Regions from separate parts of the Brenneria nigrifluens DSM 30175 genome, predicted to be linked through region 3. Evidence: predicted binding sites of a transcription regulator. Region 3 holds the regulator's gene; each other region holds the start of a gene.
What was found. The regulator Fur, encoded in region 3, represses iron uptake genes when iron is present. The targets are predictions, from matches to a motif close to ATAATAATGAGAACNACTATCAA.

Region 1: the regulator Fur is predicted to act here: its motif matches at 1,989-2,011, upstream of EH206_RS03695 (TonB-dependent siderophore receptor).
Region 2: the regulator Fur is predicted to act here: its motif matches at 2,029-2,051, upstream of EH206_RS18395 (TonB-dependent siderophore receptor).
Region 4: the regulator Fur is predicted to act here: its motif matches at 5,219-5,241, upstream of fhuF (siderophore-iron reductase FhuF).

The regions. Positions count from the first base shown of each region.
Region 1 is NZ_CP034036.1:814,857-822,425, forward strand. Features, by position in the region: gene EH206_RS03685 (MmgE/PrpD family protein) at 1-762, opposite strand, end outside; gene EH206_RS03690 (helix-turn-helix transcriptional regulator) at 882-1,868, opposite strand; gene EH206_RS03695 (TonB-dependent siderophore receptor) at 2,174-4,435, shown strand; gene EH206_RS03700 (methyl-accepting chemotaxis protein) at 4,470-6,089, opposite strand; gene EH206_RS03705 (MurR/RpiR family transcriptional regulator) at 6,558-7,433, shown strand; gene EH206_RS03710 (agmatinase) at 7,484-7,569, shown strand, end outside.
Region 2 is NZ_CP034036.1:3,923,850-3,931,418, reverse strand. Features, by position in the region: gene EH206_RS18405 (5-methyltetrahydropteroyltriglutamate--homocysteine S-methyltransferase) at 1-1,085, opposite strand, end outside; tRNA gene EH206_RS18400 (tRNA-Gly) at 1,356-1,429, shown strand; gene EH206_RS18395 (TonB-dependent siderophore receptor) at 2,095-4,299, shown strand; gene cbpA (curved DNA-binding protein) at 4,521-5,471, shown strand; gene EH206_RS18385 (chaperone modulator CbpM) at 5,474-5,779, shown strand; gene pfkB (6-phosphofructokinase II) at 5,835-6,782, opposite strand; gene EH206_RS18375 (EAL domain-containing protein) at 7,325-7,569, opposite strand, start outside.
Region 3 is NZ_CP034036.1:3,343,315-3,350,883, reverse strand. Features, by position in the region: gene nagE (N-acetylglucosamine-specific PTS transporter subunit IIBC) at 1-691, shown strand, start outside; gene glnS (glutamine--tRNA ligase) at 870-2,528, shown strand; gene fur (ferric iron uptake transcriptional regulator) at 2,694-3,143, opposite strand; gene fldA (flavodoxin FldA) at 3,474-4,001, opposite strand; gene EH206_RS15610 (methyl-accepting chemotaxis protein) at 4,399-6,072, shown strand; gene ybfE (LexA regulated protein) at 6,132-6,413, opposite strand; gene ybfF (esterase) at 6,576-7,343, opposite strand; gene seqA (replication initiation negative regulator SeqA) at 7,564-7,569, shown strand, end outside.
Region 4 is NZ_CP034036.1:3,952,481-3,960,049, forward strand. Features, by position in the region: gene gcvP (aminomethyl-transferring glycine dehydrogenase) at 1-831, opposite strand, end outside; gene gcvH (glycine cleavage system protein GcvH) at 895-1,287, opposite strand; gene gcvT (glycine cleavage system aminomethyltransferase GcvT) at 1,350-2,453, opposite strand; gene EH206_RS18525 (alpha/beta hydrolase) at 2,826-4,292, opposite strand; gene fhuF (siderophore-iron reductase FhuF) at 4,384-5,178, opposite strand; gene alsS (acetolactate synthase AlsS) at 5,324-7,003, opposite strand; gene budA (acetolactate decarboxylase) at 7,043-7,569, opposite strand, start outside.

The DNA.
Region 1 (7,569 bases), 2.4 Mb from region 3:
GAATTCCAGGCCGGGAGACAGGATCCGCCACGGCGCCCCCCAGGATTCGACGAGCAGTTGTGGCTGCTGTTTCTGGTCGCCATGCGCGGCCAGAAAGGCTTCCACAACCCGTTGGGCATTGCCGTTGAAACCGGCCAGCCCGAGTTTGACCGCGGTGAGGCCTGCTCTTGCCGCCAGTCCTGCATGCAGCGGTTTGGCCGCGGAACCAAACTGGGCGCGCAACCCGGCGGCCTGCGTCGCCGCCAGGCCGAGGATATTTCGCGTCTGCGTGGCGGAGGCGCCGGCCAGCCGCGCCGCCGCCGCCGCCGCCGCAATGGTTCCCAGCGTGGCGGTGTTGTGATAGCCAAGGCTATAGTGGCGCGAGCCGCCGGCCAGACCGATGCGTCCTGCGGCCTCCACCCCGATAACATAGGCGGTGAGAAACGCCGCTTCGGTTATGACGGGGTTTTCAGCGGCCAGGGCGAACAAGGCCGGCAGGATCACGGTGCCGGGATGGCCGCGAAACGCCGGCTGATAGTCATCAAAGTCCAGCGCATGGCCGGCGTACCCCAGAATCAGGCTGTTCGTCAGGCTGTCGGCGCCGCTAAATACCTGCTTTAACGGATGAAGCCCGCTGTCGGCGATGGCGCCCTGGGTAATGGGCAGGGCGGCGGCGACAAAATCGGTGACGCCCAGACGCGCGGCGTCAATGGCCGCCCGATCTGGCGAACTGTGGGTAACGTAATCGGCGAGGGCAGCGGTTAAATCGGCAACGTTAGTCATAAATAGAGCAAAATCAGCAGTGGAAGATACCTTAATCTACTGCGTCCGGCCGACGGATGATTAATAGCCAAACGGAATGAATCATTCTTTTTGGCTATTAAAGGGGGTGATGGCGCGTATCAGAAACGATCCTTCACCTGCCCCGGCGTGATGCCGAAGGCGCGGCGCAGCGCGGTGGCGAAGTTGGCCGGGCTGTTATAACCGGCGATGCTGGCCGCCTGCGCAATGCCTATCCCATCTTTTTGCAGCGCCAGCATGGCGCGTTGTAAACGGCAGTTACGCAGGTATTCAAACACGGTGATATTGAACGTCTGGCGAAAATGACGCTGTAGCGTACTTTCGCTCATGCTGACGCTTTTGGCGATTTCAGCCATGGAGAGGTGGTCGGCGGCGCCGCTTTCCAGCATATCCCGGATCTGTTGGACCCGTTGGTGATTGCGCAAGGTCACTCCTGGGGCGGTATTGTCCCGTTGCGTCTGGCGGGTGAGCGAACCGAACGCTTCGATAATCAGCAACATACACTGGGTTTCCAGATACAGCCGTTGCAGCGGGGTATGACAGGGGCCGGCGTTCAGAATCTGCCAGGCAATGGCCATTGCCTGACGCGACGGGATCCATAAATGGGTGGCGAGATGGGTTTGCGTGAAATCATAAATCGCCTGCCAGTCGCTGACGCTGTCCAGCAGATTGCCGTACAGCCATTTCCGGCTAAAGGTGAGCGACACGGTGCGTTCGTATTCGTCGCGTTTACCGCTGCGGCTGAACCGCGTGGGTTCGGTCAGTGAAATCAGCGAGGCGGGATGATGCTTTCCCAGGTGCAGCAGCTTTTCATCGTAGCTGATATGCGCGATACCGTTTACCACGATAGCCAGTTTTATCGCCCCGTTCAGCATACTCTGCGTTTTCATATTGTGCAGGTTGATTACATCGGCCGTATGCAGAATCAAATCGCGGTTCAACTGGATAACATTAAAGCTGCCGAACAGCACCGGCGTATCGTCAATCAGCCTCGATCCCAGCAGTTGATAGTCATTGGTGACCAGGCTGGATTGCTGCACGATATGGTTCTTATAGATCGATTTTGACGATGGCAGCTGATTTTGCATGATCCCCTCTTACCTTGTCCGGTTATCGCCGGTCATTTTGCCGTTTTTGCAAAACAATTTGCTGTTTGCACAAACCCGCCCTTGAAAAACAAATGTAACAATGACCGCGCCGCTTTGGTAATGCAAATACTTCTCAGTAGCATTTTTCGTTGGCGGCCGGCAACGCGCGGGCGATAACCCCCGCGATATCACAGGCTTGTCTCCACCAAGTATGGAGCCGGTTTTACGGCAATAAATAAAGCCTGCCACAGTCCGCGTCAGCATCAGCGTCTTTCAAATTACGATTCTACAGGGCGATTTTAATCATGAGACTACCACCACGCCACTATCTGGCGACCCTTATCGGGCTGAGTTGTGCGACTACGCCTTTCCTGACCTGGGCCGATGCGCCCGCTACCCGGCAGACTTCGCCGGCGGCCGCCGCTGATTCCTCCGATACCATCGTGGTCACCGCCGCCGAGCAGACCCGCCAGGCGCCGGGCGTGTCGGTGATCACCGCGGAAGATATCGCCAAGCGTCCGCCGGCCAACGATCTGTCGGAATTGATCCGCACTATGCCGGGAGTGAACCTTACCGGGAACTCCACCAGCGGACAGCGCGGGAACAACCGTCAGATTGATATTCGCGGCATGGGGCCGGAGAATACGCTGATTCTGGTGGACGGCAAGCCGGTTTCCAGCCGCAATGCCGTGCGCTATGGCTGGCGCGGCGAACGCGATACCCGCGGCGATACCAACTGGGTGCCGGCCGATATGGTGGAGCGCATCGAAGTGCTGCGCGGCCCGGCGGCGGCGCGCTACGGCAACGGCGCCGCGGGCGGGGTGATTAATATCATCACCAAACAGCCGACGCAGGAGCTGCACGGTAGTTGGAATACCTATCTGAACGCGCCGCAGCATAAGTCGGAAGGCGCCACCAAACGCACCGATTTCAGCCTGATGGGCGGCCTGACCGATAATCTGAGCTTTCGTTTGTACGGCAATCTGAATAAAACCCAGGCCGATGCCAGAGATATCAATGACGGGCATCAGTCCGAGCGTACCGGCAATCAGATCAATTCTCTGCCCGCCGGTCGGGAAGGGGTGCGTAATAAAGATATCAACGGCCTGCTGCGCTGGGATATTACCAAACAGCAGTCGCTGGAGTTTGAAGCGGGCGTCAGCCGTCAGGGCAATATCTATGCGGGCGATAGTCAAAATACCAATAGCAATGCCAATGTCCTCAGCAATTATGGCAAAGAGACTAATCGTATGTACCGTCAGAACTTTGCCGTCACGCATCGCGGCTATTGGGACAGCGGAGTCAGTTCGATGTCGTACCTGCAATATGAACGCACCCACAATACCCGTATTCTGGAAGGATTGGCGGGCGGTACGGAGGGGATTTTCTCTTCGCCTAATGCTTTTAGCACCATCAAACTGGATAGTTTCATCGCGCATAATGAAGTCAATATTCCGTTTAATGCTCTGTTCGATCAGGTGGCGACCATCGGTTTAGAGTGGAACGAGCAGAAAATGAAGGATCCGGTGTCGAATACGCAGACCACCACCGAAGCCGGCAGCATCGGTTCGCTGAGCAGCGACGGGCGTAGCGACAAGACATCCGCCCGTCTGGCGTCGGCTTTTATTGAGGATAATATTCAACTGACGCCGAGTACGGTGCTGACGCCGGCGCTGCGTCTCGATCACCATAGCACGGCGGGCACCAACTGGAGTCCGTCGCTGAACCTGTCTCAGGAACTGGGAGAGGATTACACCCTGAAACTGGGTATCGCCCGGGCTTACAAGGCGCCCAATCTGTATCAGACCAACCCTAACTATATTCTCTATAGCCGCGGTCAGGGATGTTACGGCGGCAGCTCACAGAGCTGTTACCTGCTCGGTAATGAAGACCTGAAAGCGGAAACCAGTCTGAATAAGGAGATCGGCCTGGAGTTCCACCGCAATGGTTTGACGGCGGGCATTACCTATTTCCACAATGACTATCGCAATAAGATTGAATCCGGTTTGTCGCCGATTGGTCAGGCAGTCGGGGGAAGCAACCCCGCTTACGCCAATGCCAATATTTTCCAGTGGGGAAATATCCCGAAAGCGGTGGTGCAGGGGCTGGAGGGCAGCCTGAGCGTTCCGGTTACGGAGAGTATCAACTGGCGTAACAATCTGACGTGGATGCTGGAATCGAAAAATAAAACCACCGGCGATTACCTGTCCATCACCCCGGAGTTTACCCTGAACTCATCGGTTGAATGGCAGGCGACGGAACAGCTGTCCTTCCTGGCGGATGTCACCTGGTATGGTCGTCAGAAACCCAAAAAGTATGACTATAACGGCAACCGCGTGACCGGCAGCGCCAGCGATGAACTCAGCCCGTATACGTTATTCGGCCTGAGCTCCACCTATGCGTTTAACCAGTACGTGAGCGTGACGGGCGGGGTGGACAATCTGCTGGACAAGCGCCAGTTCCGCGCCGGCAACGCGCAGGGGGTGAACAATATCGCCGGCGCGGGCGCCGCCACCTATAACGAGCCGGGCAGAACCTTTTTCGTCAGTCTGAATACCCGCTTCTAAGCGGCGCCGTCTGGCCGATCGGCGTGTCCGCCGTTCAGGATAGCGCGGCGGCCAACTGCGGCACCGGCTGCGCGTCTGATAATCTTCCGGCGGTTTCCTGCTCCTGTTCCAGTTGGAAAATGGCGACGGCCTGCATCAGCTGGCGCGCTTGTTCTTCCAGTGAAGCCGCCGCGGCGGCCGACTGCTCCACCAGAGCGGCGTTCTGTTGCGTTACGCCGTCCATTTCCGTCACCGCCTGACTGACCTGACCGATCCCCAGGCTTTGTTCGTCGGAGGCGGCGGCGATTTCCCCCATCAGGTCGTTAACCTGTTTGATGGAGGCAATGACGCCGTCCATCACTTCGCCGGTGCGAACCACCTGCCTGGCGCCCGCATCCACGCGTTCGACGGATTCCGCAATCAGCCCTTCGATTTCTTTCGCCGCCTGGGCGCTTTTCTGCGCCAGATTACGCACTTCGCCCGCCACCACGGCAAACCCGCGCCCCTGTTCGCCGGCGCGCGCGGCCTCGACGGCGGCGTTCAGCGCCAGAATATTGGTCTGGAAGGCGATGCTGTTGATCATGCCGGTGATCTCGTTGATCTTACGTGAACTGGTGGCGATGCTACCCATGATCTCACCGAGCTCACGCCCCATTTCCCAGCCCTGTTTCGCCACCGACGTCGCTTTTTCCGCCAGCCCGGTAGCCTGGTGAACGTTGTCGGCATTATGTTTTACCGTGGTGCCCAACTGCTCCATGCTGGCGGCGGTCTGTTGCAGGGCCGCCGCCTGCTGCTCGGTGCGTGAAGAGAGATCGTTGTTGCCGGCGCTGATTTCCGCCGAACCCTGATAGATGGAGTCCGCGCTGTTGCGAATGGTGCTCACCGTCATTTTCAGGCTTTCCTGCATTTCCCGCAGATAGGGAATCAGCTGGCCGGCATCGTTACGGCCGAAATCTTCCAGCGCATGATCCAATCGGCCTTTGGCCAGCGTGCGGAAATGTTCTTTGATTAGCATCAGGGGATTCACGATATAGCCCGTGAGGTAACGGTCGGTCAGCAACAGAATGACGACGCCCGCGATCATCGCCGCAATCAGAATCTTTTTACACCAGTCGACCAGCGTGTAGACATGCTGCACGGTCGTGTTATCCGAGGCGATATGCTGATAGTTGCCCGCCGCGGCGATAAACGCTTCGTTCAATGCCTGAAAATCATCGCGGAACAGCCGCCGGTATTCGGCGAATCTTTTCTCCAGCAGGGCGTTCATCATCGGCTGTAGCCCCTGCCCGATAAGCTGGCTCCATGACGCCACGACCTCATCGACGATACGCTGTTCAATTCCGGTATGCGGTTGATTTTTGAATTTTTCGAGATTTTCCTGACTGCTTTTCAAGGCGGCATCGGCCGATGATACGGTGGTATCGATATCATCCAGCTTGCCGCTTTGCATCAGCGTCATCGCCCGGTTGATGCGGATCACCGAGCGCAGGGCCTGATCGGTGCCGTTCGTCAGGGTATTCAAGGACTCCACCTGGGTGTTGCCGAGCGTCAGATAATGGGTGGCCTGATTCAGCGATGACAGCGTAAACCAGGACACCCCTCCCCATAACAGTAGAAAAAGACTGAGAATAACCAGTAAAACCTTTCTGATTGTAACATTCCGTAAAAAGGACATATGCACTCCCAATGGCGTTGATATCAACCTGCCCATTAGGAGACTATCGGCAATCGGCTCAATTAGTTACATACGTCTTTTTTATAGGTTATACGCGATATATCGAATTGAAATGGATGACGGTAATAAGCGACCAGACGCTTTCTGGGCGAGAATAAGGCGGGCCGGAGGGAGTCTGACGCCGCCATAGGGCATTGCACCATAGAGGGGCAGGAATTTTTTACTTTTGGTGCAAGGCAACGTTCACCGTATATCCGCCAATCAAGCGGTTTGTTTGGATATATTAAATTATTTTCGGCACAAAATGATTCATTCCAATCATTTTTCATTGCGCTATATTTCAATATGAACTTTTGACGCCGCAATTTATCCGCAAATATTGAATCAAATGAATCGACGTGAATCGTTTTTGGCATGACTGTTGCAAATTCTGTCCCGTACGTAGCGAAGCGAAAAACGGGCTAATTTATGGATCATCTTGCGTTGTGCCAACAAATAAAAAAGCAGTTTGAATCGTTGCCGAAACAGGAACGGCTGGCGGCCGGTTTTGTGCTCGATCATCCCCAGGAAGTGGCTGTGATGTCGATGCGCGAACAAGCGCGGCTGGCGGGCATTCCCCCTTCCACCATGACCCGGTTGGCGAAACGGCTCGGGCTGCCCGGTTACGATGAAATTCGCGCTATTTTCGTTGCCGCCTTGCGGGGGCAGGGGCATGAGTACGCTCCGCGCGTGCCTGCGCTGGTCGAGATGAAACAGAGAATGGGCGAAAGCTCGCTGGTGCTGGATTTGGCCAACACCACCACGGCCTATATTCAGAATCTATGCCAGGAGTCTACGCTGGACGCCATCGTCAGAGCGGCGAAAGTGCTCTCCGCGGGACGGATGATTTATTGCCTTGGTTTGCGGTCTTCATTTCCGGTGGCCTTTCATTTCGCTCACGTAGCCACTTATTTTCAGGGGAATATCCATTTAATCGAAGGCGCGGGAGAAAGCGGCATTATGGCACTGATGAATAATATCAGCCCGAAAGACGTATTGCTGGTATGCAGTCTTTCCCCCTATGCCAGGCGTTCGGTGGCGCTGAGCCGTTATCTGGCGCAGCAGAAGGTGAAAGTCGTCGCCATTACCGATAACGCCAGTTCGCCGCTGGCGCGTATCGCCAGCGAAACCATCTTGGTAAAAAAACAAACCACGTCTTTTTTTGACACCTTGACGCCGGCTTTTCTGGTCAGCGAATTATTGGTGGCGTTATTAGCCGCCACCGCGAAAGTGGACGTACAAGACTTGGTAAATAGTACCGAAGAAAAATTATGGGCGATGGGCGAGTGGTGGAGTCTGAATTAATTCAGCCGCCGTTTATCGCATTATTATTTATTGCCACCAGGAAAAGAGAAATGATTGCCTATAAACCTGAATTGACTACCGCGCCGAAACACGGTCATAAAAGTCTGCTTTATTCGGACGTCGTGACGGATTTAAA
Region 2 (7,569 bases), 580 kb from region 3:
GCGAAACCGCATTGGGTGCTTAAACACAGGCGTTCAAGCGGGAGATAGCGGGTTGCCTCTTTAATACGCGCGATAACCGCCTGTTTATCTTCAAGCTCGCCGATTTTGGATGAAATCAGTCCCAATACGACCTGCTTGTCGCCGGAAACTTCCGCCAGGGGAGAAAAATCGCCGGCACGCTCGGTATCGAATTCAAGGTAGTAGGCGGCAACGTTTTCTTTTCCAAACAGGATACCGGCGATAGGTTGATAACCGCCGCTCGCCGCCCAGGTCGAGCGATAGTTGCCGCGGCAAACGTGCGTCGCCAGCGCCAGATCTTGCGGCGCGCCGGCAATCGCCGCGTTGTTGACCTCCAGCAGCAGCTCCGCCAGTTCCTGAACGTTATCGCTGATGACGGTATGATCGGCGTGTTGAGCACAACCACACGCGCCTTCTTCTTTAACGGCGACGCCGGCGTTGTTATAACGCGCGTCCACCATCATGCCCCATGTGCAATCATCGAGCTGTAGGCTGCGGCAGCCGGCCGCATACACTTCACGAATAAAGGTCTGATAGGCGGCGGCGATATCCGCGACCAGATCGCTCTGGCGGGGATAGTATTTCAGCGTGCTCTCCCGGTTATCCGGCCGGTATAGCTCTTTCAGAAACTGGGCGGGAGCGGGGATCGTGAGACGAGGAACGATGCCGCCTTCGGCGAACGTCAGCAGAAAGCGAAAATGATCGATGAAAGGATGATTGTCGCCGCTGATTTTGCCGGTCAACCTGGCGGTTTCGGGACGAGTTTCCGTACCGGCGAAATTGTAACCACGCGACAAACTCGCCTTTTCAACGCCGTTCAGCCCCCACATGAAATCCAGATGCCACCAACTGCGACGGAATTCGCCGTCCGTGATGACTTGGAGACCGGCCGCCTTCTGTTTGGCGACCAATTCGCTGATGGCCTTATCTTCAACGCGTTTTAATTCGTCATGATCGATCTCGCCCTTGGTATATTGCGCGCGCGCCGCATGCAAATAATCCGGACGCAAATAACTGCCGACAACGTCGGCGCGAAATGGGGGGGTAACGGTTTTCAGGTTTTCCATCGCTGATCTCTTTTTTTCGTGGGAACCACATTTTTTATACAACTTTTGAAAATACCATGTCTGAATCGCGTGGGGATATGAAAGAAATTCAACATACCGAGGAAAAGTGAAAAAAATGCACGATCGGACGGCTGACCCGTTTCGCTGCATGCGCCATCAACGTTTTAACGCGTTGTCATATGAGTTGATTGATTATTCTACCAGCAGTTTTCCGGGGTTTTTACTTGCCCGGCAACGGGATAACGCTATAATGCCAGGCGCATCTCCGGCGCGAGTGTAGTTCAATGGTAGAACGAGAGCTTCCCAAGCTCTATACGAGGGTTCGATTCCCTTCACTCGCTCCAAGTTCTCTTCTCTGTATATCTCCTGAACTCAATAAAATCAATGCTAACAGGCTTTTATTGGCCTCTTCGCGTCATGTTGCGAAAAACGACTTCTATTTCCCTACGGGAGTGGTACAGCTCTGCGGCCACCTTTGCCGGATAGCGTTCAGCGCCCCAGTTCAGCGCAGTCTGCCGAAACAACCTCAACAGGAAGGTGTTCCGCAAAATGCTAAGCGGAAGGTGGCGGCAGCAAAGGCTGAGCATTAAAACTGAGCAGGTAATCGAGTAGTGGCATAGAAAAACGGCTCCCTATTTATGGAAGCCGTTATATTGCCGCAGTCTAAGAATCGATCAACCGATCCTTAACTGATCGGCAAAGTAATCCTTTAACAATGCTAAACAGGGTGTCAGGGATATAGATACGATATCTCTCGCGAATCGTCCTCATTATTACCGCCTATGGGTCATACCGGCGCTTTTGATCTGTTTTTTATTTACTATTTGTTTATAAGCATATTTCTATAACCTGTCGTCTATACGTCGCCATCGTTAATGCTGCTTTTATTATCGCTATCTTAACATTATGGAGAAAATGTGAGGATTTTTAGCCTATATATACAATGATAATAATTATTATTATCATAAGTGTTCGCTTACAATGGTGTACATAAATGGGGATAACTTTAATGAGCGTAACAACTAATTACATTAAGCGACCATTGGCCGTACTATTGGCAGGTATTTTGGGCAGCCATGCCTACGCGGCGGAAGAGACGCAGCAGGAAGACGTCATGGTTGTGCAGGCAACGGCCGAGGAAGCGCTGAAGCAGCAGCCGGGTGTCTCCATTATCACCAAAGAAGATATCGAAAAACAGCCGCCGGTTAACGACCTGTCGGATCTTATCCGCAAAATGCCCGGCGTCAACCTGACCGGCAATAGCGCCACCGGCCAGCGCGGTAATAACCGCCAGATCGATATTCGCGGCATGGGGCCGGAAAATACCCTGATCCTGATCGACGGCAAGCCGGTCACTTCGCGCAATTCCGTACGCTATGGCTGGCGCGGCGAACGCGACACTCGCGGCGATACCAACTGGGTGCCGGTGGAAATGGTGGAGCGCATTGAAGTGCTGCGCGGCCCGGCCGCCGCGCGCTACGGTTCCGGCGCCGCCGGCGGCGTGGTGAATATCATTACCAAACGCCCCACCAACGACTGGCACGGCTCGCTTTCCCTGTACACCAACCAGCCGGAAGACTCGAAAGAAGGCGATACCCGGCGCGCCAACTTCAGCCTGAGCGGTCCGCTGATCGACGATGTGCTGACCATGCGCCTGTACGGCAATATCAATAGAACCGACGCCGACGCCGATGATATCAATAATGCGCAGAACGGTTCCTACGCCGCCGGACGCGAAGGGGTGCGCAACAAGGATATCAATACGCTGCTGTCATGGAAGATCAATCCTCAGCAAATCCTGGACTTTGAATATGGCTACAGCCGTCAGGGTAATATCTACGCCGGGGATACCCAGCTCAGTAACGGCAACATCTCTCCCAACGGCTTGGTGGAGTCACTGTACGGTCAGGAAACCAACCGTATGTATCGCCAGACCTACGGCGTTACCCATAACGGCATTTGGGATTGGGGCCAGTCGCGTCTGGGCCTCTACTATGAGAAGACCAATAATACGCGGCTACCGGAAGGAACGACGGGCCGAGTCGAGGGGATGATTAACGATGGTTCCGAATATAAGACCAGTCGGCTGGAAAACTATAAGGCCAACGGCGAATTAAATATTCCGTTCCATCTGCTGGCGGAACAGACCGCCACCTTTGGTGCCGAGTGGAATCGCGAAGAGCTGAACGATCCGGCATCGATACAGGCTACCAGCGTAGTGGATGAAATTGGTAATCCCGCGAATATAGGCGGCGTATCAGGGGATCCGAGTACGCGTAAATCCAAAAACAGCGCAGAACTGAGCGCGCTCTATTTCGAGGATAATATCGAGGCGGCTCCGGGCACCAATATCATTCCCGGCCTGCGCCTCGACTATCACAACAAATTCGGCAGCAACTGGAGTCCCAGCCTGAACGCATCCCAGGAACTGGGCGACTACTTCAAGCTGAAAGCGGGGATCGCTAGGGTATTCAAGGCGCCTAACCTGTATCAGTCCACGGAAGGATATTTGCTGGCGACGCGTGGTAACGGCTGCCCGATCGGCTTATCAAGATGTTATCTGATTGGCAATGACGATCTGAAGCCGGAAATCAGCGTCAACAAGGAAATCGGCCTGTCATTTAGCAACAATGGATATGATGCTGGTATCACCTATTTTCGCAACGATTATAAAAACAAGATCGTCTCCGGTACGGAGGTCATCGGTAATACATATACCTCTGAAGGTACTGGTAACGTCCTGCAATGGGAAAACGGCGGCAAGGCGGTGGTGGAAGGGCTGGAAGCCAATCTGACGGTGCCGGTGCTGCGTGATACGCTGAACTGGCGCACTAACGCCACCTATATGATCGAATCCAAAAATAAAGACACCGGCAACCCGCTGTCGGTGATCCCCAAATATACCGTTAACACCATGCTGGACTGGCAGGTAACCGAAGATCTTTCCGCCAACGTGGCCTGGACCATGTACGGCCGCCAGAAACCGCGCCAGAATGCGGAAACCGTCAGCGATGTCAGCAACCTGTCCGACAAAGAAATCGGCGCCTACTCCGTGGTGGGATTTGACGTGAACTATAACGTGACGAAAAACGTGCGGCTTAACGCGGGCGTCAGCAATCTGCTGGATAAACGTGTTTATCGTGAAAACGAGGGCGCATCGACCTACAACGAACCGGGCCGCGCCTACCACGCCAGCGTAACCTACAACTTCTGATCGTATTGCTTTAATCGCCATGCCCGGCTTTGCCGGGCAATATCCTCAAGCTCGCAACGCTATCTCTTTCTGCATATCGGCTGATTGTCTATGTCTTTAAGGGAGGTAGACGCTTTATCAAAAGTGTATGATCGAAGTTAACAACATACAGAATAAGTAGCATATCGAATAGATAAAAATGATTTCTATCGCATAACCCATTGAATTGAGGGTATTATCGCATGGAATTTAAAGATTACTATGCTGCATTGGAAGTAGACCCGTCCGCCGATCTGAAAACGATCAAAACGGCCTATCGCAGGCTGGCGCGTAAATATCACCCCGATGTCAGCTCGGAACAGAATGCGGAAAGCAAGTTCAAGGAAGTTGCCGAAGCCTATGAGGTGCTGAAAGACAGCGAGCGCCGCGCCGAATACGATGAGCTTAGGCTGCACCGCAACGATCCCCGCTTTTCCGAACCGCCGCCGAACTATGGCGGTCGCGAGCAGGCCTGGCAGGGTTCTTCGCCAGGCGGCACGCATGATTTTTCCGATTTCTTTGAAGCCATTTTTGGCGCTCGCGCCGGAGCGGGACAGCGAGCTTCCGCGCATGCTCCCCACCGCGGTCGCGGCCAGGATTTCGAAATGGAAGTGCCCCTGTTTTTAGAGGAGACGCTGGTCGAGCAAACGCGACCGATTTCCTATCGTTTGCCGGTTTATGACGAGCTGGGTCGCCAGACGAAAGAAATAACCAAAACGTTGAATGTGAAAATTCCGGCGGGCGTCGGAAATGGCGAACGTATCCGTTTGAAAGGACAGGGGAGCGCCGGCGTCGGCGGCGGGCCGAACGGTGATTTATTTCTGATTATCCGCATTGCTCCGCATCCGCTGTTTGATATTGACGGTCACGACCTGCATATCGTGGTGCCGCTGGCTCCCTGGGAAGCTGCATTGGGCGCCACTATCGAAGTGCCGACCCTGACGGGCAAGATTGCGCTGACGGTGCCGCCCGGCAGCCAGAGTGGCAAGCGGTTGCGGATTAAGGGTAAAGGGTTGGTCGGCAAGAAAGGGGAGGGCGATATGTACGCCACCCTGAAAGTGGTTATGCCCCCGAAACCGGATGAAAAGGCCAGCGCCCTGTGGAAACAGTTGGCCGAGCAGGCTGCGTTTAATCCTCGGGATGGATGGGAGTAAATATGATGGCTGCAGAAATGACATTTACCGTGGTGGAACTGTGTCAGTCAGTAAATATCTCTCAGGACGAGCTGATTGAAGTCGTCGGGCTGGGCGTTATTGCGCCGTTGGAGCCGGATAAACCACGCTGGGTTTTTGATTATGATGCGGTGAGCTGCCTGCGCCGCGCACGGCGGCTACAGGCCGAGCTGGATCTGGACTGGTCGGGCATTGCAATGACGCTGACCTTGCTGGATAGAATCGACGAACTCAAGAAAGAGAATGAGCAGTTGCGCCGGCATCTTGATCGCTTTTTGCTCTCGTCATAAGGCGTTAACGGGGGCTGAAATATTTACCGTTCAGCCCCGGCAGCATCAACCCCATTTACGCGGATAATGCCTTACTCTGGCAAATATACTCATACAGGCGCTGCGTATCGTCTTTCGCGCACAGACGCGTGCCTTGGTTCAGCGTCGCCGCTGTCCCGGCGGCGACGCCATAGCGCACCATATCGCCCAGTCCGGCGCCGGCAGCCAGCTTTAATGCCATGGCGCCGACCATGCTGTCCCCCGCGCCGACGGTGCTCATTTTCTTCACCGGCGGCGGAACGGCCTGGATGCAGTCTTTACGGTCGATTGCCAATGCTCCCTGTGGACCCAGCGACACCACCACTCGCTCAGCCGCGCCGTTGCGCACCAGTTCAGCCGCCGCGTTATAGACGTCATCCGGGCTTTCCAGCGGGTGTCCAATCAGGGCCGACAGCTCATTCTGATTAGGTTTCACCAGCGCCAGTCCCCCCAGTTGCAGGCAGGCTTGCAGTGCGGCGCCGGAGCTATCGACGATACAGCTTAACCCGCCGCCCTGGGCCTGTTTCACCAGATGGGCCAGCTTCTCGACGTCGCAACCGGGCGGCAGGCTGCCGCTGATGACCAATAGCGAACCCGCGGGGATCTTCAATATCAGTTCGGCCAACTGGTTGAACTCGCTTGCCGCCAGCCTGGCGCCGGGCATCACAAAACGGAACTGTTCAGCGCTATTATCGGCGTGAACGTGCAGGTTCTGCCGCGTCCAGTCCTGCGTGTGCAGCGTTTCGGTGGCGACGCCTTCCTGTTCGAGCAACTCGGCCAGGTGCTCGCCGGTAGGACCGCCAATCGGAAAAATTGCCCGGGCTTCTCCCCCCAGATGGACAACGGCCCGGGCAACATTAATGCCGCCGCCTCCGGGTTCGAACACCGGAGCCGTGCAGCGTAGTTTTCCTTCAGGGTAAATTCTAGGCGTGGTTGTGGCGCAATCCAGAGAAGGGGCAAGGGTGAGCGTAAAAATCTGCGGCATAATGTGTCCTCCATTTAGATTTATTAATATACCCGTCATACTTCAAGCTGCAGATGCGTTGGCTGCATTACTCGGCCCCTCCCTGGGCCTCGCCCCGTTGGGGCCGCTGCAAGCAGCGTTCAAATCTGCTCCAGGCAGATTTGTCAGTCACCCGAATCATTTACCTGTGTAAGCTCATCGGGATTAAATGAGAGACATCCTGTCTCTCACCGGAGGCCAGCCGTTCGCTGGTCAAATTCGTTCCCGATGAATTTGTCCTTCCCTTGCCGCTTTCCTGCAACTCGAATTATTTAGGGTATATATATATTTGATTTTAATGGTATTTAATATTATTCACTAGGCTCGATCCTGTTTGATGAAGAGGCGTTCCGTCAGCCGTTTTACCCGCGAGAGGCGTTATGCGGATTAATTGATTATGGAGGAAAAACGCTTAAGTCTCCTGCAGATTGCAGTATGACGGGTATGTTCTGATTGAACAGCAGCGGATAGCGAACGGCAGACCGTAGAAAGAAACGATTTTCACATCATGTGCGCCATGGCGGTCACATGTTGGCTTGTGTTGGCAATTCCGGTAAGTTATCAAGCAGGTATGTCGGGTAAATGTTTCCTTGCATCCCCTCTATTCCGCAGCGTTTCAAATACTCATATTCTGCATAGTCTTGTACGCCGTCAATAATGACGCCGCGGCAGAATTTTTTTATATTTTTCACCAGCACCGGGAAAATATGATCTTTGCTGCTTTTCATTATCTCTAAATAGAAATTTTTATCCAATTTGATATAGCTGA
Region 3 (7,569 bases):
GGGGGCGGCGCTGGCTATTTATCACTGCTCGCGCCCGGAGAATAAAAGCAAGGTGGCGGGGATTATGCTTGCCGCGGCATTCGCCGCATTCTTTACCGGCATCACCGAGCCGCTGGAGTTCTCCTTTATGTTTGTGGCGCCGGTGCTGTATGTTCTGCACGCGCTGCTCACCGGGATCTCGGTGTTTATTGCGGCCAGCATGCATTGGATCGCCGGTTTCGGTTTTAGCGCCGGACTGGTTGATATGGTGCTGTCGTCCCGCAACCCGCTGGCGACGCAGTGGTATATGTTGATACCGCAGGGGTTGGCGTTCTTCGTTATTTACTATCTGGCGTTCCGTTTCACCATCCTGCGCTTCAATCTGCTGACGCCGGGACGCGAACTGTCGGTAAGCGGCAGTGAAGCGGACGGCTATGATGTAAACGCCTCGGCGGCGGCGTCGGGCGATATGACCACGCTGGCCCGCGGCTATTTACAGGCCGTCGGCGGTAAAGACAATCTGCTGGCCATTGATTCCTGCATCACCCGCTTGCGTTTGAACGTGGCGGATTCCAGCCTGGTGGATGAAGCCTTGGCCAAGCGGCTGGGCGCGGCGGGCGTTATCCGGCTGAATAAGCAGAATGTGCAGATTGTGGTCGGCACCCAGGCGGAGTCCATCGCGTCCGCGCTGAAAAAAGTCAGCGAAGCGTAGCGTAAAGCGCCATCTTACTGTGTGAACCATGGTAAATAGATGAAATCGCGGGGCGAGATTGCTATCTCGCTCCGTTTTTTTTCCTCACCGGGAATTTAATCAAACTAACGGTTGTTTCCCGGCTTGGCTTGTTGGATCATTAGCGGTTATATGTCGTTTAAGCATTGAGGAACCAAGCATGAGTGAGGCTGAAGCCCGCCCAACAAACTTTATCCGCCAGATTATTGATGAAGATCTGGCGTCCGGTAAGCATGACCGTATTCAGACGCGCTTCCCGCCGGAGCCTAACGGCTATCTGCATATCGGGCATGCGAAATCTATCTGTCTCAACTTCGGTATCGCCCAGGACTATAACGGGCAATGCAACCTGCGTTTTGACGATACCAATCCGGTAAAAGAAGATATTGAATACGTTGAGTCGATCAAACGCGACGTTAACTGGCTGGGTTTCTCATGGAGCGGCGATGTGCGTTATTCCTCCGATTATTTCGATCAGCTGCATCAGTATGCGGTGGAGCTGATCGGTAAGGGATTGGCGTACGTGGACGAGCTGACGCCGGAGCAGATCCGCGAATACCGTGGTTCGCTGACGTCGCCGGGCAAAAATAGTCCCTACCGCGATCGCAGCGTGCAGGAAAACCTGGAGCTGTTCGAAAAAATGCGTAACGGCGGCTTTGCCGAGGGAACCGCCTGTTTGCGCGCCAAGATTGATATGGCGTCGTCGTTTATCGTGATGCGCGATCCGGTGCTGTATCGGATCAAGTTTGCCGAACACCACCAGACCGGCAACAAGTGGTGCATCTATCCGATGTATGATTTTACCCACTGTATTTCCGATGCGTTGGAAGGGGTGACGCACTCGCTATGTACACTGGAATTCCAGGATAACCGCCGCCTGTATGACTGGGTGCTGGATAACATCACCATACCTTGCCATCCGCGGCAGTATGAATTTTCCCGCCTTAATCTTGAATACGCCATCATGTCCAAGCGCAAGCTGAACCAGCTGGTAACGGAAAAGATTGTTGAAGGGTGGGACGATCCGCGTATGCCGACCATTTCCGGTTTGCGTCGCCGTGGCTACAGCGCCGCGTCTATCCGCGAGTTTTGTTACCGTATCGGCGTCACCAAGCAGGATAATAACGTTGAAATGGCGGCGCTGGAGTCCTGTATCCGCGACGACCTTAACGCCAATGCGCCGCGCGCCATGGCGGTGCTGGATCCGGTGAAGGTGGTGATTGAAAACCTTCCTGCGGGACATGAAGAGCTGGTTACCATGCCAAACCATCCGAATAAGCCGGAAATGGGCTCCCGCCAGGTGGCCTTCAGCCGCGAAGTGTATATCGATCGCGCGGATTTTCGTGAAGAGGCCAATAAGCAATATAAGCGTCTGGTGCTGGGCAAGGAAGTTCGCCTGCGCAATGCCTATGTTGTCAAAGCGGAGCGCATTGATAAAGACGAGCAGGGGGTTATCACCGCCATCTATTGCAGCTACGATCCGGACACTTTGAGTAAGGATCCGGCCGATGGACGCAAGGTCAAAGGGGTTATTCACTGGGTGTCGGTGGCGCATGGCCTGCCGGCGGAATTCCGGCTGTACGATAGGTTGTTCAGCGTGGCCAACCCCGGGGCGGCGGATGATTTCCTGTCAACCATCAATCCCGAATCGCTGCAAGTGACCCATGGCTTTGTTGAGGCAAGCCTGGCGCAGGCGGAAGCGGAAAAAGCGTACCAGTTTGAGCGGGAAGGCTATTTCTGTGCCGACCGGGTTTATTCCAGTCCGCAGCATCTGGTATTTAACCGTACGGTGGGTCTGCGGGATACCTGGGTGGGATAACCGCAGGGTTGTCTACAGGATAAAAAAATAAAACCGCCGAGGCGGTTTTATTTTGTTAAAAATCGCCCCGGCGATTTATTATGACGGGCTATCCTGCCCGTCACCCTATGGGCCGTCGCGAACGACGTTGAAAATCGCTCCCGGCGATTTTTTTATGCGGTTGATTTATCTTTTTTCATCGTGCAGGGTTTCGTCTTCACGGCAATCCCCTTCACTGCAATGGCCATACAGATACAAACTGTGGTTGGTCAGTTTAATGCTGTGTCTTTCCGCGATTTCACGTTGCCGCGCTTCGATATACTCATCACGGAATTCAATCACTCTGCCACAATCCAGGCAAATCAGATGGTCATGATGATGTTGCTGGGTCAGTTCGAAAACCGATTTTCCGCCTTCAAAATTATGGCGGGTAACGATACCAGCATCATCAAACTGATTCAGTACGCGGTAGACGGTCGCTAAACCGATCTCTTCGCCCATATCAATCAGTTTCTTATATAAATCTTCCGCACTGACGTGGTGACACTCCGGATCCTGCAGTACTTCCAGAATTTTCAGTCTCGGAAGAGTGACTTTCAGGCCGGCCTTCTTTAATGCGATATTATTGTCAGTCATGCGGGTTTAGTCCTGTTGCTTACTTAATCAATGGGGGCTATCTAGCCTATGGCATCGGTCGGCTCAAAAAATATAATAGCGTCTCAATTATAGAACCGTGCATTCAAAATGGAAACCATGCAATGTTAACAAGGTTATTCCCACGCACAATACAGAGGTAGCACGCAATGCATTGTTGGCAAATGAGGAAAACGATGGAGAACATACAAAACCGATAGGGGTATTGTACAGATTTGTGGCCGGAAGTTAAAAAAATGTATCAATCTTAATGAAAGGTTTTTTCTATTGATTTGGCTCTGACGGGGGAGTTGTCAGAGCCAAAACGTGGTTTTAAGCCGTCAGTTCTGGCAAATTCAGCTCGTCTCCGATCTGTTTCACCCAGGCGGTAACGCGCTCGGCGGTCAGTTCAGGCTGGCGATCTTCGTCGATAGCCAGACCGATGAAATGTTTGTCATCCGCCAGACCTCTGGACGCTTCAAAGTAATAGCCTTCCGTCGGCCAGTGTCCGATGATGGTCGCGCCGTGCGGTTCGATGATATCGCGGATGGTTCCCATGGCATCACAGAAATATTCCGCATAATCCTCCTGATCGCCGCAGCCAAACAGAGCGACCAGTTTGCCGCTAAAGTCGATCTCTTCCAGCGTAGGGAAAAAGTCATCCCAGTCGCATTGGGCTTCACCGTAATACCAGGTGGGGATACCCAGCAATAGAATATCGAAAGCTTCAAGGTCTTCTTTACTGCTTTTGGCGATGTCATGAACTTCAGCAACGTCGGTTCCCAGCTGCTGTTGGATCGTCTTGGCAATGTTTTCGGTATTGCCGGTATCACTGCCAAAGAAAATTCCTATCAGTGCCATGAATTAAATAACCTCTTGATTCTTAATGGTATGGTGCCGTTTTTTACCCGCTTATCGACTAATAATAACAGACACAACCGGCATGAGAAACTCGTATCGGTAAGGAGAAGTAAATTGTGGCGGGTATTTTTTAACTGAAATTCCGGGGGACAAGAAATTTGTATTTATAAAAGGTTATGAAATTGTTCACAGAATAGAAAACAAACTCTGGCGAAAGCCGTGATAGGGGTAAATGTTCTCTGAGTTTTGTCGATTAATTAAGTGATTTTATTTGTTAAATATTACGGGACATCAACGCCAGGGAGTGGCCACATATCCCGGCGGCTTGAATTTTGTACTTCAACGCTGATTAACCATCAAAACATCTTTTTTATGCGCGTTAGGTCTGGAGTGAACCATGAAACTTTTAAAGAACATTGCCATCAGAACGGCCATGTTGTGGGTACTTGGCATTTTCTGCGTGTTATGGGGCGGCGTGTCGCTATATACCATGTTTTCCTTCAAGGAGATGACGGCGACGTCCAAGACCAGCAGTCTGCTGGTGCAAAACATGAATTATGTTAATCAGGGCAACGATCAGTATTTCCGGATGGTCACGCGCCTGGCCCGCGCCGTGGATGCGCGCCGCAATGGCGATAATGAAACGGCGGATAAAGAACAGGCGTCGGCGCTGAATGCGCTCAATACGTTAAAAGCGGATTTGGTATCATTCTATGGCATCGACCATGCAGGGCTGGACGATGCGCTGGTTCAGGCGGTCAGCCGCGACTGGCATAATTTGATTGTTCAGGGCGTTGAGCTTTCATATCAAAAAGCGGCGGCGAACGAGTTTGATGAATACCAGGAGCAGGCTAAAAATGTGGTCCCGCCGTTGAGTCGTCAGTTCGGGGCTTCAATGAGCGCTTTCAATAAGGCTGGCTCGGAGAAATTTGCCGCGGCCGGCGTACGTTTTGAACAGATCACCACCATCGGTCAAAATATTCTGCTGACGGGGTTGATTATCGGACTGCTGCTGCTGTTCTTTACCGATCGCTATCTGGTGACATGCCTGGTGCGGCCGTTAAATGATTTGCGCGATCACTTCGGCGTGATTGCCTCCGGCCAGTTGGGAAAGCCCATCAAGGATTTTGGCCGTAACTGCGTCGGCAGGTTATTCCCGCTGTTGCGTGAAATGCAAACCAGCCTGGCGAACACGGTCAGCACCATCAGAAACAGTACCGACTCGATTTATCAGGGGGCGTCGGAAATCGCCGCGGGAAACAACGATCTGTCGTCACGTACCGAACAGCAGGCTTCGGCGCTGGAAGAGACGGCCGCCAGCATGGAACAGCTGACCGCCACCGTAAAACAGAACGCGGAAAATGCCAACCATGCCAGTCAGTTGGCCTTGCAGGCGTCCACCACGGCGAAGAAAGGGGGCGATATCGTAGAGAACGTGGTGAAAACCATGGCGGAAATCTCCGGCAGTTCGCGCAAGATCGCCGAAATTACCACGGTGATTAACGGTATTGCGTTCCAGACCAATATTCTGGCGCTGAACGCCGCCGTGGAAGCCGCGCGCGCCGGGGAACAGGGGCGCGGCTTCGCCGTTGTCGCCGGCGAGGTGCGTAGCCTGGCGCAGCGCAGCGCCCAGGCGGCCAAGGAAATAGAAGGATTGATTTCCGAATCCGTCAGATGTGTGGATACCGGTTCGAATCTGGTTGAGGATGCCGGCAACACCATGCACGACATTGTTCGCGCGGTGACGAATGTTACCAATATCATGGGTGAGATTGCCTCGGCATCGGAAGAGCAAAGCAAAGGGATAGCCCAGGTCGGGCAGGCGGTGGCGGAAATGGACAGCGTGACTCAGCAGAATGCGGCGTTGGTGGAGCAGGCTTCGGCCGCCGCGCTGTCGCTGGAAGAGCAGGCGGCGCTGCTGAACCAGACCGTTTCGCTATTCCATCTCTCCGAACAGCAGAATCTGCAACCGCGGTCCGCGGCGAAGTCTGCGCCGGCGCCCAAAGCCGTAGCGGCCGCGCCGGCCGCAAAAGCGTTGCCGCCCAGCCAGGATAACTGGGAAAAATTCTAAGTCCGGTTTTTTTATCGGCGTCAGGGATGACGCCGCTCAAGCCATAAGAGATCGTTATCTCAGGACGTTTGTTCGGCCAACTGCGCCAACAGCATCTGCTCGATAAGTTCGCTGCGGCTGATGTTCCGTTGTTCAGCCAGGCTGTTCAGGATATCGACCGCCTCGCCGTTGATTTTTAATTCGACCCGCCGCAACCCGCGTACCTTGTCGCGCCGCAGTTGATTACGCTTATTGATTCTTAGCTGTTCATCACGTGACAGCGGATTGGTCTTCGGGCGGCCGGGGCGACGCTCATCTGCGAACAGATCCAGCGTGGTGCGATCCGTTTGTTCTTTTGCCATAGGTAATGATACTGCAAGGTCTTCGGACCAAAACGCCCGCCGACGCGCGCATTTTGATGATGTGGTTACAATGCTTGTGGCTGAATCAGCCGTCCCTCTACTGCGGGCGCCATCATACCCCAGCCGTGCTGGCGGCGACAACGGTTAATCCGGGCATCCTGGCTATCCGGCGGCGAGAAAACGATGAATGGCGCGCAATACCGCCTCGGGTTTCTCCGCATGGACCCAGTGACCTGCGTCGCTTATCACATAGGCGCGGGCCGCGGGGAACTGGCGCAGCAGGGCGTCGCGATGAACGTCATCCAGATAGGGCGAGTTTGCGCCGCGAATAAACAGAATCGGCTCCGGCCAGGCGGGAACCTCCTGCCAGCCGACGATATTTTCGTATTGATCCCACAGCACCGGCACGTTAAAGCGCCATTCGCCCTGTTGGAATGATTTCAGCAGAAACTGAATCACCCCTTCTTCTTTAATAAACCGGCGCATCAGTTCGGCGGCGGCGGAACGCGATGCGGCGCCCGCCTCGGTGACGGCGTTGAGGGCGGCGAAAACGGCGTCGTGGCGGCGCGTCTGATAATCCATCGGGGCGATATCAATGGCCACCAGCTTTTCCAGCCGTTGCGGGATAAGGGCGCTGAGCGCCATGGCGACTTTGCCGCCCATCGAATGGCCGATAACAATCGCCCGCTCAATCTGCTGTTGGTCCATCAGCTCCGCCACGTCCTGCGCCATCGCCGGGTAGGTCATCTGCGGCGAACGCGGCGACAGGCCGTGATTGCGTAAATCCAGCTGCAGCACGTCGTGCTGATTTTGCAAATCTCGGCCCAGCACGCCAAGATTATCCAGATTGCCAAACAGGCCGTGTATCAGGATAACGGGCAGCCTGTCACTGGGATGAAGCGCATTTTTCCGGCGGTAATTCAATTTCATAATGAAGTTCATTCAGTAGAGATAGGCGCTTAGGGTATCATGACTTTACGACGTTATGTTGCCGGGGAAGAAGCAACTATGACCACTTTAACAGCAACAGGGGCGGCAAGGCATAATCCGAGTTTTTGCGTTGTCGTCGTTCTACCGCTGTTCGAGTGCGCCGGATAGCTTGTATACTTCTTGACGATTGATTTGAGTAAAAAAACAGTACTGGATAAAGATGAAA
Region 4 (7,569 bases), 610 kb from region 3:
CATCGGCACACCAAAGCGCTGGGCGGAACCGAAGACGATATCCGCGCCCTGTTTGCCCGGCGCGCTCAACAGCACCAGCGCCATGATATCGGCGGCGACGCAGCTGATGACCTTGCGCTGCTTCAGTTCGGCCATCAGATCGCGGTAATCATGCAGTTCGCCGCCGGTCCCCGCCTGTTGCAATAACACGCCGAACACCGCGTCATCCGCCAGCGCCTCTTGCGCCTTGCCCACCACCACCTCGAAGCCGAAGGTCTGGGCGCGCGTGCGCACCACGTCCAGCGTTTGCGGGTGAACGTCATCGGCGACAAAGAAACGGTCGGCCTGCTTCAGCTTGCTGATGCGTTTGGCCATCGCCATGGCTTCAGCCGCCGCCGTGGCTTCATCCAGCAACGAGGCGGACGCCAGTTCCAGACCGGTTAAATCCTGCGTCACCTGCTGAAAATTAAGTAATGCCTCCAGACGCCCCTGCGACACCTCCGGCTGATACGGCGTGTAGGCGGTGTACCAACCCGGATTTTCCAGCACGTTGCGCAAAATCACCGGCGGCATCAGCACCGCGCCGTAGCCCATGCCGATATAGCTTTTGTAGCGCTGATTCCGGCCGGCGATATCCTTCAGTTCCGCCAACGCCTGATACTCCGTCGCCGCGTCGCCCACCGCCGGCGGACTGGGCAACTGGATATCGGCGGGCACAATCTGGCGGATTAACTCATCGAGCGACGCCGCGCCGACCGCCGCCAGCATATGCCGGCGCTGGCCGGCGGAGGGACCGATATGGCGTTCAACAAAAGCGCCGTTATATTCAAGCTGACTGAGAGTCTGGGTCATTACGAAAATTTCCTGCATCACACAAAATAAAACGCCCGGCTCGGCAGAGTCCGGGCGCCGGCATTATTCGTCTTCTTCCAGCGTCGCCTGATATCCCTCGGCATCAAGCAGTTCATCCAGGTCGGACTCGTCGGACGAGCGGATACGGAACAGCCAGCCATCGGTATAGGGGGCGCTGTTAACCAGCTCGGGGGCGTTTTCCAACTCGTCATTGACTTCGATAATTTCACCGCTGATCGGCGCATAGATATCGGAAGCCGCCTTGACCGACTCGGCGACGGCGCAGTCATCGCCCGCGGCGACGATGGTGCCGACCTCCGGCAAATCGATAAACACCATATCGCCCAATAACTCCTGCGCGTGTTCGGTGATGCCAACGCTATATACGCCTTCGCCTTCGGACAATACCCACTCATGGGAAGCAGTATATTTTAGTTCTGCTGGTACATCGCTCATTGCCACTCTCTCCTTTCCTTCACAAAACGGTTAAAACCGGCCGGTTGATGAATACTGAATCATCAGTTAATACTGAAAACGGGTTTTCCGCCACGGACAAAACCGGGTTTGGTGACATGCACAGGGAGTTCGCGGTTGCGGATCTGCACAATCGCCTGTTTGCCGATGCCGACCGGGACGCGCGCCAGCGCGATACTCAGCCCCAGCGTAGGGGAAAAAGAGCCGCTGGTAATGACTCCTTCCCGCATCACGCCGTCGCCATCAGTAAAGCGCACCGGCAGACCATTACGCAATACGCCTTTTTCCGTCAGCACCAGCCCGACCAACTGCTCGGTGCCTTTTTCCCGTTGGCGCTCCAGCGCCTCGCGGCCGATAAACTGACGATCCTCAGGCTGCCAGACGATGGTCCAGCCCATATTGGCGGCCAGCGGCGAAATGCCTTCGTCCATATCCTGACCGTAAAGATTCATCCCGGCCTCCAGCCGCAAAGTGTCACGCGCCCCCAGGCCGCAAGGCTTGACGCCCTCGGACAACAGCCGCTGCCAGAGGCCGACCGCCTGCTCCCGCGGCAGCGCGATTTCATAGCCCGCCTCGCCGGTATAGCCGGTCGTGGCGATGAAAAAGTCATCGGCCTGCACGCCGAAAAAGGGCTTCATGCCCGCGACCTGCTCACGCTGGGCGTCATTCAGCAAGCGCTGCGCCTTTTGCTGCGCCTGCGGTCCCTGAACCGCCACCAGCGCCAGATCGTCCCGCACGCGGATATCCAGCATAAACGGTTCGGCGTGCCGGGCGATCCAGGCCAGATCTTTGTCGCGGGTGGCCGAATTCACCACCAGCCGGAAATAGTCTTCCGCCAGAAAATAGACGATCAGATCGTCAATCACGCCGCCGGACGCATTCAACATGCCGGTATAGAGCGCCTTGCCCGGCTGGGTGAGCTTCGCCACGTCGTTCGCCAGCAGGTAGCGCAGAAATTCGCGGGTTCGCACGCCGTGCAAATCCACGATGGTCATATGGGACACATCGAACATGCCGGCGTCGCGCCGCACGATATGGTGCTCATCAAGCTGGGAGCCGTAATGCAGCGGCATCATCCAACCGTGAAAATCCACTATTTTGGCGCCGTCCGCCAGGTGCTGCTGATACAACGGAGTCTGCTTTGCCATCTTTTTCCTCTGTGCGGTGCATTGCGCTCAGGCGGTAAAAAACGCCGCGCAAACGATATCCTGCCAATGAACTTACCACTGAAGCGCGGGTTAAACTATCCCCACAGACATAAGTTAAACTATATGGCAACCACCTGAAAAGCAGGATGACACAAGGGCTATAAACAGTCAGATAGTCCAAATATAGCTAAATATAAAGCATAAATATTATGTAATAAGGGAGGATTAGCGAATGATTGATATGAAAAATGGCCGAGCAGATCAGCAGTGGGCGCAAAAAAAAGCGCCATACATTAGTTAAAATAATGCGAAAAAAGCGCTGAAATTAGATTATTTCAATCAAAAAGCCGCCGCGTTTCGCTCCTCCCTCGACTACTGCGGCAACCCCTGTTCAATACGCTGTATCAGATAGGGGAAAAACGGATTGGAGGAGAGACGCAGCAGCGTGTCCAGATCCACCACCAGCACCGAGCGTTCGCCGCGGGCGGCGATCATCCCCAGCGGCAGGCCGAACTCGCGGGGATTTTGCGAGAAACGTCCGTAAAGAGAGTCGCTATCCGGGAATGGCAGCGCAACGTGCGATAGCGAGTAAATATCCGGCGGATAGTCGATGCCCAGATCGCGGGAATACTCCCGCTCCGTTCCGGCTTTTACATCAAAGGCGACGGCATGGGCGCTGTCCGGGGCGGCATTGGTGATTACCGTGGTGTCATAATGGCGCGGCGCGGCGGGCAGTAGCTGACTAACGGCGCCGTTGGCCGAATCACGCAGTAAAGGGCCGAAGTTAATCGTGCGGTTGACGTCAAACAGCACCAGTTGGCTGCCATTGGCCGGCAACAGATTATAAAATGACGACACCACCGCCCGCGTGCTCACGGTGAAATCCATCACCGACTGAAAGGTCAGCACCGGAGGCAAGCCCGCCAGCGCCTGGTTTTGCGCTTTGCGGGTCAGCTGACGCTGCAACTCATGGGTCAACAGCCAGGACTGCCGCGCGCCGTTAACCGGAAACGAATTGTATTTGAACGGGTTGAATTCCGGCAAAATGCCCAGCCATGCCGCTTTGGCGAACGCGGGAAAGAGCGCGGGCAGCCCGGCGAGACCGGCAAAGCGGGCGTAGTTGGTAACGCCGATCATCGGCGAAATCAGTATCAGCCGCTCAGGACGGCTCAGCGCAGGATCGTCCAGCGCATCCAGGGCGTATTTCAGCGCCAGCGCCCCGCCATTGGAAAACCCCACCATATGCAGCGGTAACGGCTTACCCGAATCCTGCGCCAGATAGCGGCCGGCCTCACGCACCGCCAGACGGGTGGCCGCCAGCCAGTCTTCCCAGTGAATATCCGTCAGCGCGCCGGGAACCGTACCGTGAGCGGGCAGACGAATGCCGACCACCACAAAACCGCGCTGGCGATAAAGCCGCGCGATATGCCGCAGGCTATAAGGAGAATCCGTTAATCCATGCAATAGCACCACCGCGCCTTTCGGCGCGCCGTCCGGCATCAGCTGGTAGGAACGATTCCAGTCATGCTGAAACTTGCCCGGATACACCGGGCTGCCGGCAAAATAACGGTTAATGGGCCGTTGTTCGTCCTCGTCCAGCTCCTGGGTGACATGCTGGTTGATCTGCTGGAAAATGGTCTCTTCCGCGCGCAGATAAGCCGGCCAGTCCGCCCGGTCAAGCTCCTCCGCCGACAGTTCATCCGGCACAAAGGTGTGCCAGGGCGCCAGCGCCGGCCCGCGCTGCGTATCATAAATACGGATGGCCAGCAGCGTTATCGCCGCTACCGCTACAATAATCACCGCGCGTTTAATCATTCGCCTGACGGAGCCGATCAGCATGCTAATGTCCCTTCCCGTTTGCCGTTTCGCCGCCCGTTTTCAACGCGGACCGCACGTCTGAAAGCGTAAACCATCCCGGCCGCCGATGGTATTAAACTTCGTTCAGTGTACAGTCCCCGCAGCGGGCGACATCGGGAATACGGTAGCGTTGGCAACAGCTGCGGCGCCGCATAAGGCCGCCGCGGGGAATAATGGTGCGATAGAGGGGATTTTCACCGCCGTCCAGCAGTGAACGGGAAAAGAACAGATCGTGGCGCAGCTGGCCGAGTTGGTCCGGCGCTATCAGCGGCGCCATCTCCCCCAAAAACCAGTGCATAAGATAGCCGGTATTATTCCAGGTAAGCCGGGCGTTAAGCGCGCCGAAGCTATCCAGCGTGTTGATGACCGGCGCGATATGCTGATGCAGCAACCGCTCCAGCCGCGCCCGCGGCGAGTCGCCGGCCATTTCCGGCGCCAGCGCCTGCGGCGCGATATAAAACACCGCCGGGTGTCCTTTACTGGCGTGGAATTCGACATATATCCGGCTCGGAGAGCAGTCCAGCAGCACGACGTGTTTCAGCGATACCAGCATCAACGGCGGCACCAGCAGCCCGAAATACCACTGCGCCCATAATGATTGCAGCGGCTTTTCCTCATGCGGCTTGTCCGGATGTTGCCGATACAGCTCATTACCGTAGCGCCGCACCAGCCGCTGAAACGCCTCGGGCCGCGACCACTCGGCGAGCGTCATGGCCCCCTCCGGGGGAACCTCGCCGAACTTGACGCTATCCAGACAGTGCGGGCGATAGCGGCGCAGCAACGCGTTTAACTCGGCGGCCAGCCGCCGGTCGCCGCCGGAAAACGCCGGGTGCGCAACGGTGCTGACGATATTTTTGACGGTTGGCATAGGCGGTTCCGCTAGGGTAGGCGAATAAACGGGAAACGAAATGATAACTATTGCCAATAGTATCCGGGTTTATCGCTAATGACAAACCGCGCGCTTCCCGTTAATGCCTCCGCCGTCGGGACCGGCCGGCGCCCAACGCGCAGGGCTAGATAAGCTGGCTGATATTCAGATCTTCCATCAAACGCTGATTGTCGGAATAGTCCACCGGAATGGCGATCACCGCCGGCCCCTGAACATCCATCGCCTGGCGCAATTTACTCACCAGCTCGTCCTCCGCTTCGACCGCAAAGCCTTGCGCGCCGAACGCATCCGCATAGGCTTTAAAATCGATCGGCCCAAATTTGACGCCGGAAGAGCGGTGATACTTTTTCTCTTCCTGGATCTCGACCATGTTATAGGCGTTATCCACCCAGATAATATGCAGCACATTGCTGTTCAGACGCACGGCGGTTTCAAGCTCCATACTGGACTGCATAAAGCCGCCGTCCCCTGAAACCGAAATCACTTTCTGACCGGGGTGAATCAGCGACGCGGCAATCGCCCACGGCAACGCGACGCCCATCGTTTGCTGACCGTTGGTCATCAGCACCTGCCGCGCCCGGAAGCTGTACAGATAGCGCGCCAGCCAGATATGGAAACTGCCCATATCGACGCACAGCGTGACGTCATGGTTGACGATATCCTGCATCGCCCGCACCAGCCGCAGCGGATGGATCGCAAAGCCGCGCATATTCATGCCGCGCGTCGCCAGATCGCGCCGTTGCTGACAGAGGTCGCGCAGAATAGCCTGCGTCTGCGGCGAAAGGGCCAACGGCGCACGGATACAGCCGGCCAGAGCATCGACGGTGGTGGTGATATCGCCAATCAGCTCCACGTCGGGCAGATAGGCGCTGTCGATACTGGCGGGCAGCACGTCGATATGCACCAGCGCCGCTTTGCCGCTGTTCCACAATACCGGGTCATACTCCACCGGGCTGTAGCCGACCGTAATAATCAGATCGGCCTGCTGCAGCAGCTTATCGCCCGTCTGATTATTGAACAGGCCGACGCGCCCGGCGAAATGGTCGAAACTTTGCTGGTCAACGGCGCCGGCGGCCTGATAGGTGCTGGTTACCGGCAGTTGGCTTTGATGCAGCAAGCGGCGTAGCGCCTCGGCGGTTTTCGGCTGGCTCGCCATCAATCCCAGCAGCAAAACAGGATTTTTGGCCCGCTGGATCATCCGCGCGACCTTGTCGATCTCCGCCTGGGGCGCGCCGTTCAGCGCGGGCAGATCGGGGCGGACCAGTACGGCGCTGGTCACCGGATCGTTGATGATATCCTGGGGCAGGCTGATGAAAGAGGCGCCGGGGTGTCCCGTTTCCGCGGCGCGGAAAGCGTTCGCCAGCACTTCGGAAATCGCCGACGAGGCCCTGACCTCCGCGCTGAATTTGGTTACCGGCTGGAACAGGCTGACGGTGTCCAGGCTTTGATGCGTCAGCTTAAGGCTCTCCGCGCGTTTCACCGCGCCGCCGATGGCTACCAGGGGGTCGCCCTCCGAGGTGGCGGTCGCCAGTCCGGTCACCAGATTACAGCAGCCCGGCCCGGAGGTCACCAGCGTCACGCCGGCTTTACCGCTCAGTCGTCCGATTGCCGCCGCCATAAAAGCGCCGTTGGCTTCATGGCGCACCGGGATGGTTTGAATCGGCGAGTCTTCCAGGGCATCAAAAACGCGATCGATTTTTGCTCCCGGAATACCAAATACATATTGCACCCCCTGCTGCTCCAGATGTTTCACCACCAGGGCTGCGCCACAGTTCCAGCTCTGCTGACCTGTTGAATTTTCCATTGCCTCACTCCTCTGAGATGTTGCGTATTCTACCGTTGCTTAACTTTCCACTGCCTGGATAGCGCTATCGAGATTTTCAGGTGACAGATCCGCGCTGAGAAAATCCCGATCCTGCGGCAGGTCGATAATCAGTTTGGAGATAACCCCAAACGTCAGAACGCCGCGTTCCATCTCATAATCAAGGATGTGTCCTCCTCCCTGGCGATCGTCGGTAATAAAATGCTCATGATAGCCGGCAACGTTGATGCCCTGCGTATAGGCCGGACTGCGAAAACCGATGACGCTTCCCTGACAATGTTCAAAATGGAACGTCGGCTGCCGGGCGATGGCTTCCAGCATCGGTTTATACGGGCGTTTCTGGCGCGGCACGGTACGGGTTTCAACGTACTTGAAACGGCCGTCGATGCGCAGGGCGCAAAACAGATTATCCGTACCCACCAGGCTATCTATTTTCTGGTGCAGACGGTGACGACCAATCGGACTGTTGAAATGGACTTCTTCCGTCGGGCGGAAAAACGTCATCACCGCGAAAGGGGTCTTCTGGTGCGGCTTGGCCGCCCGCGCGC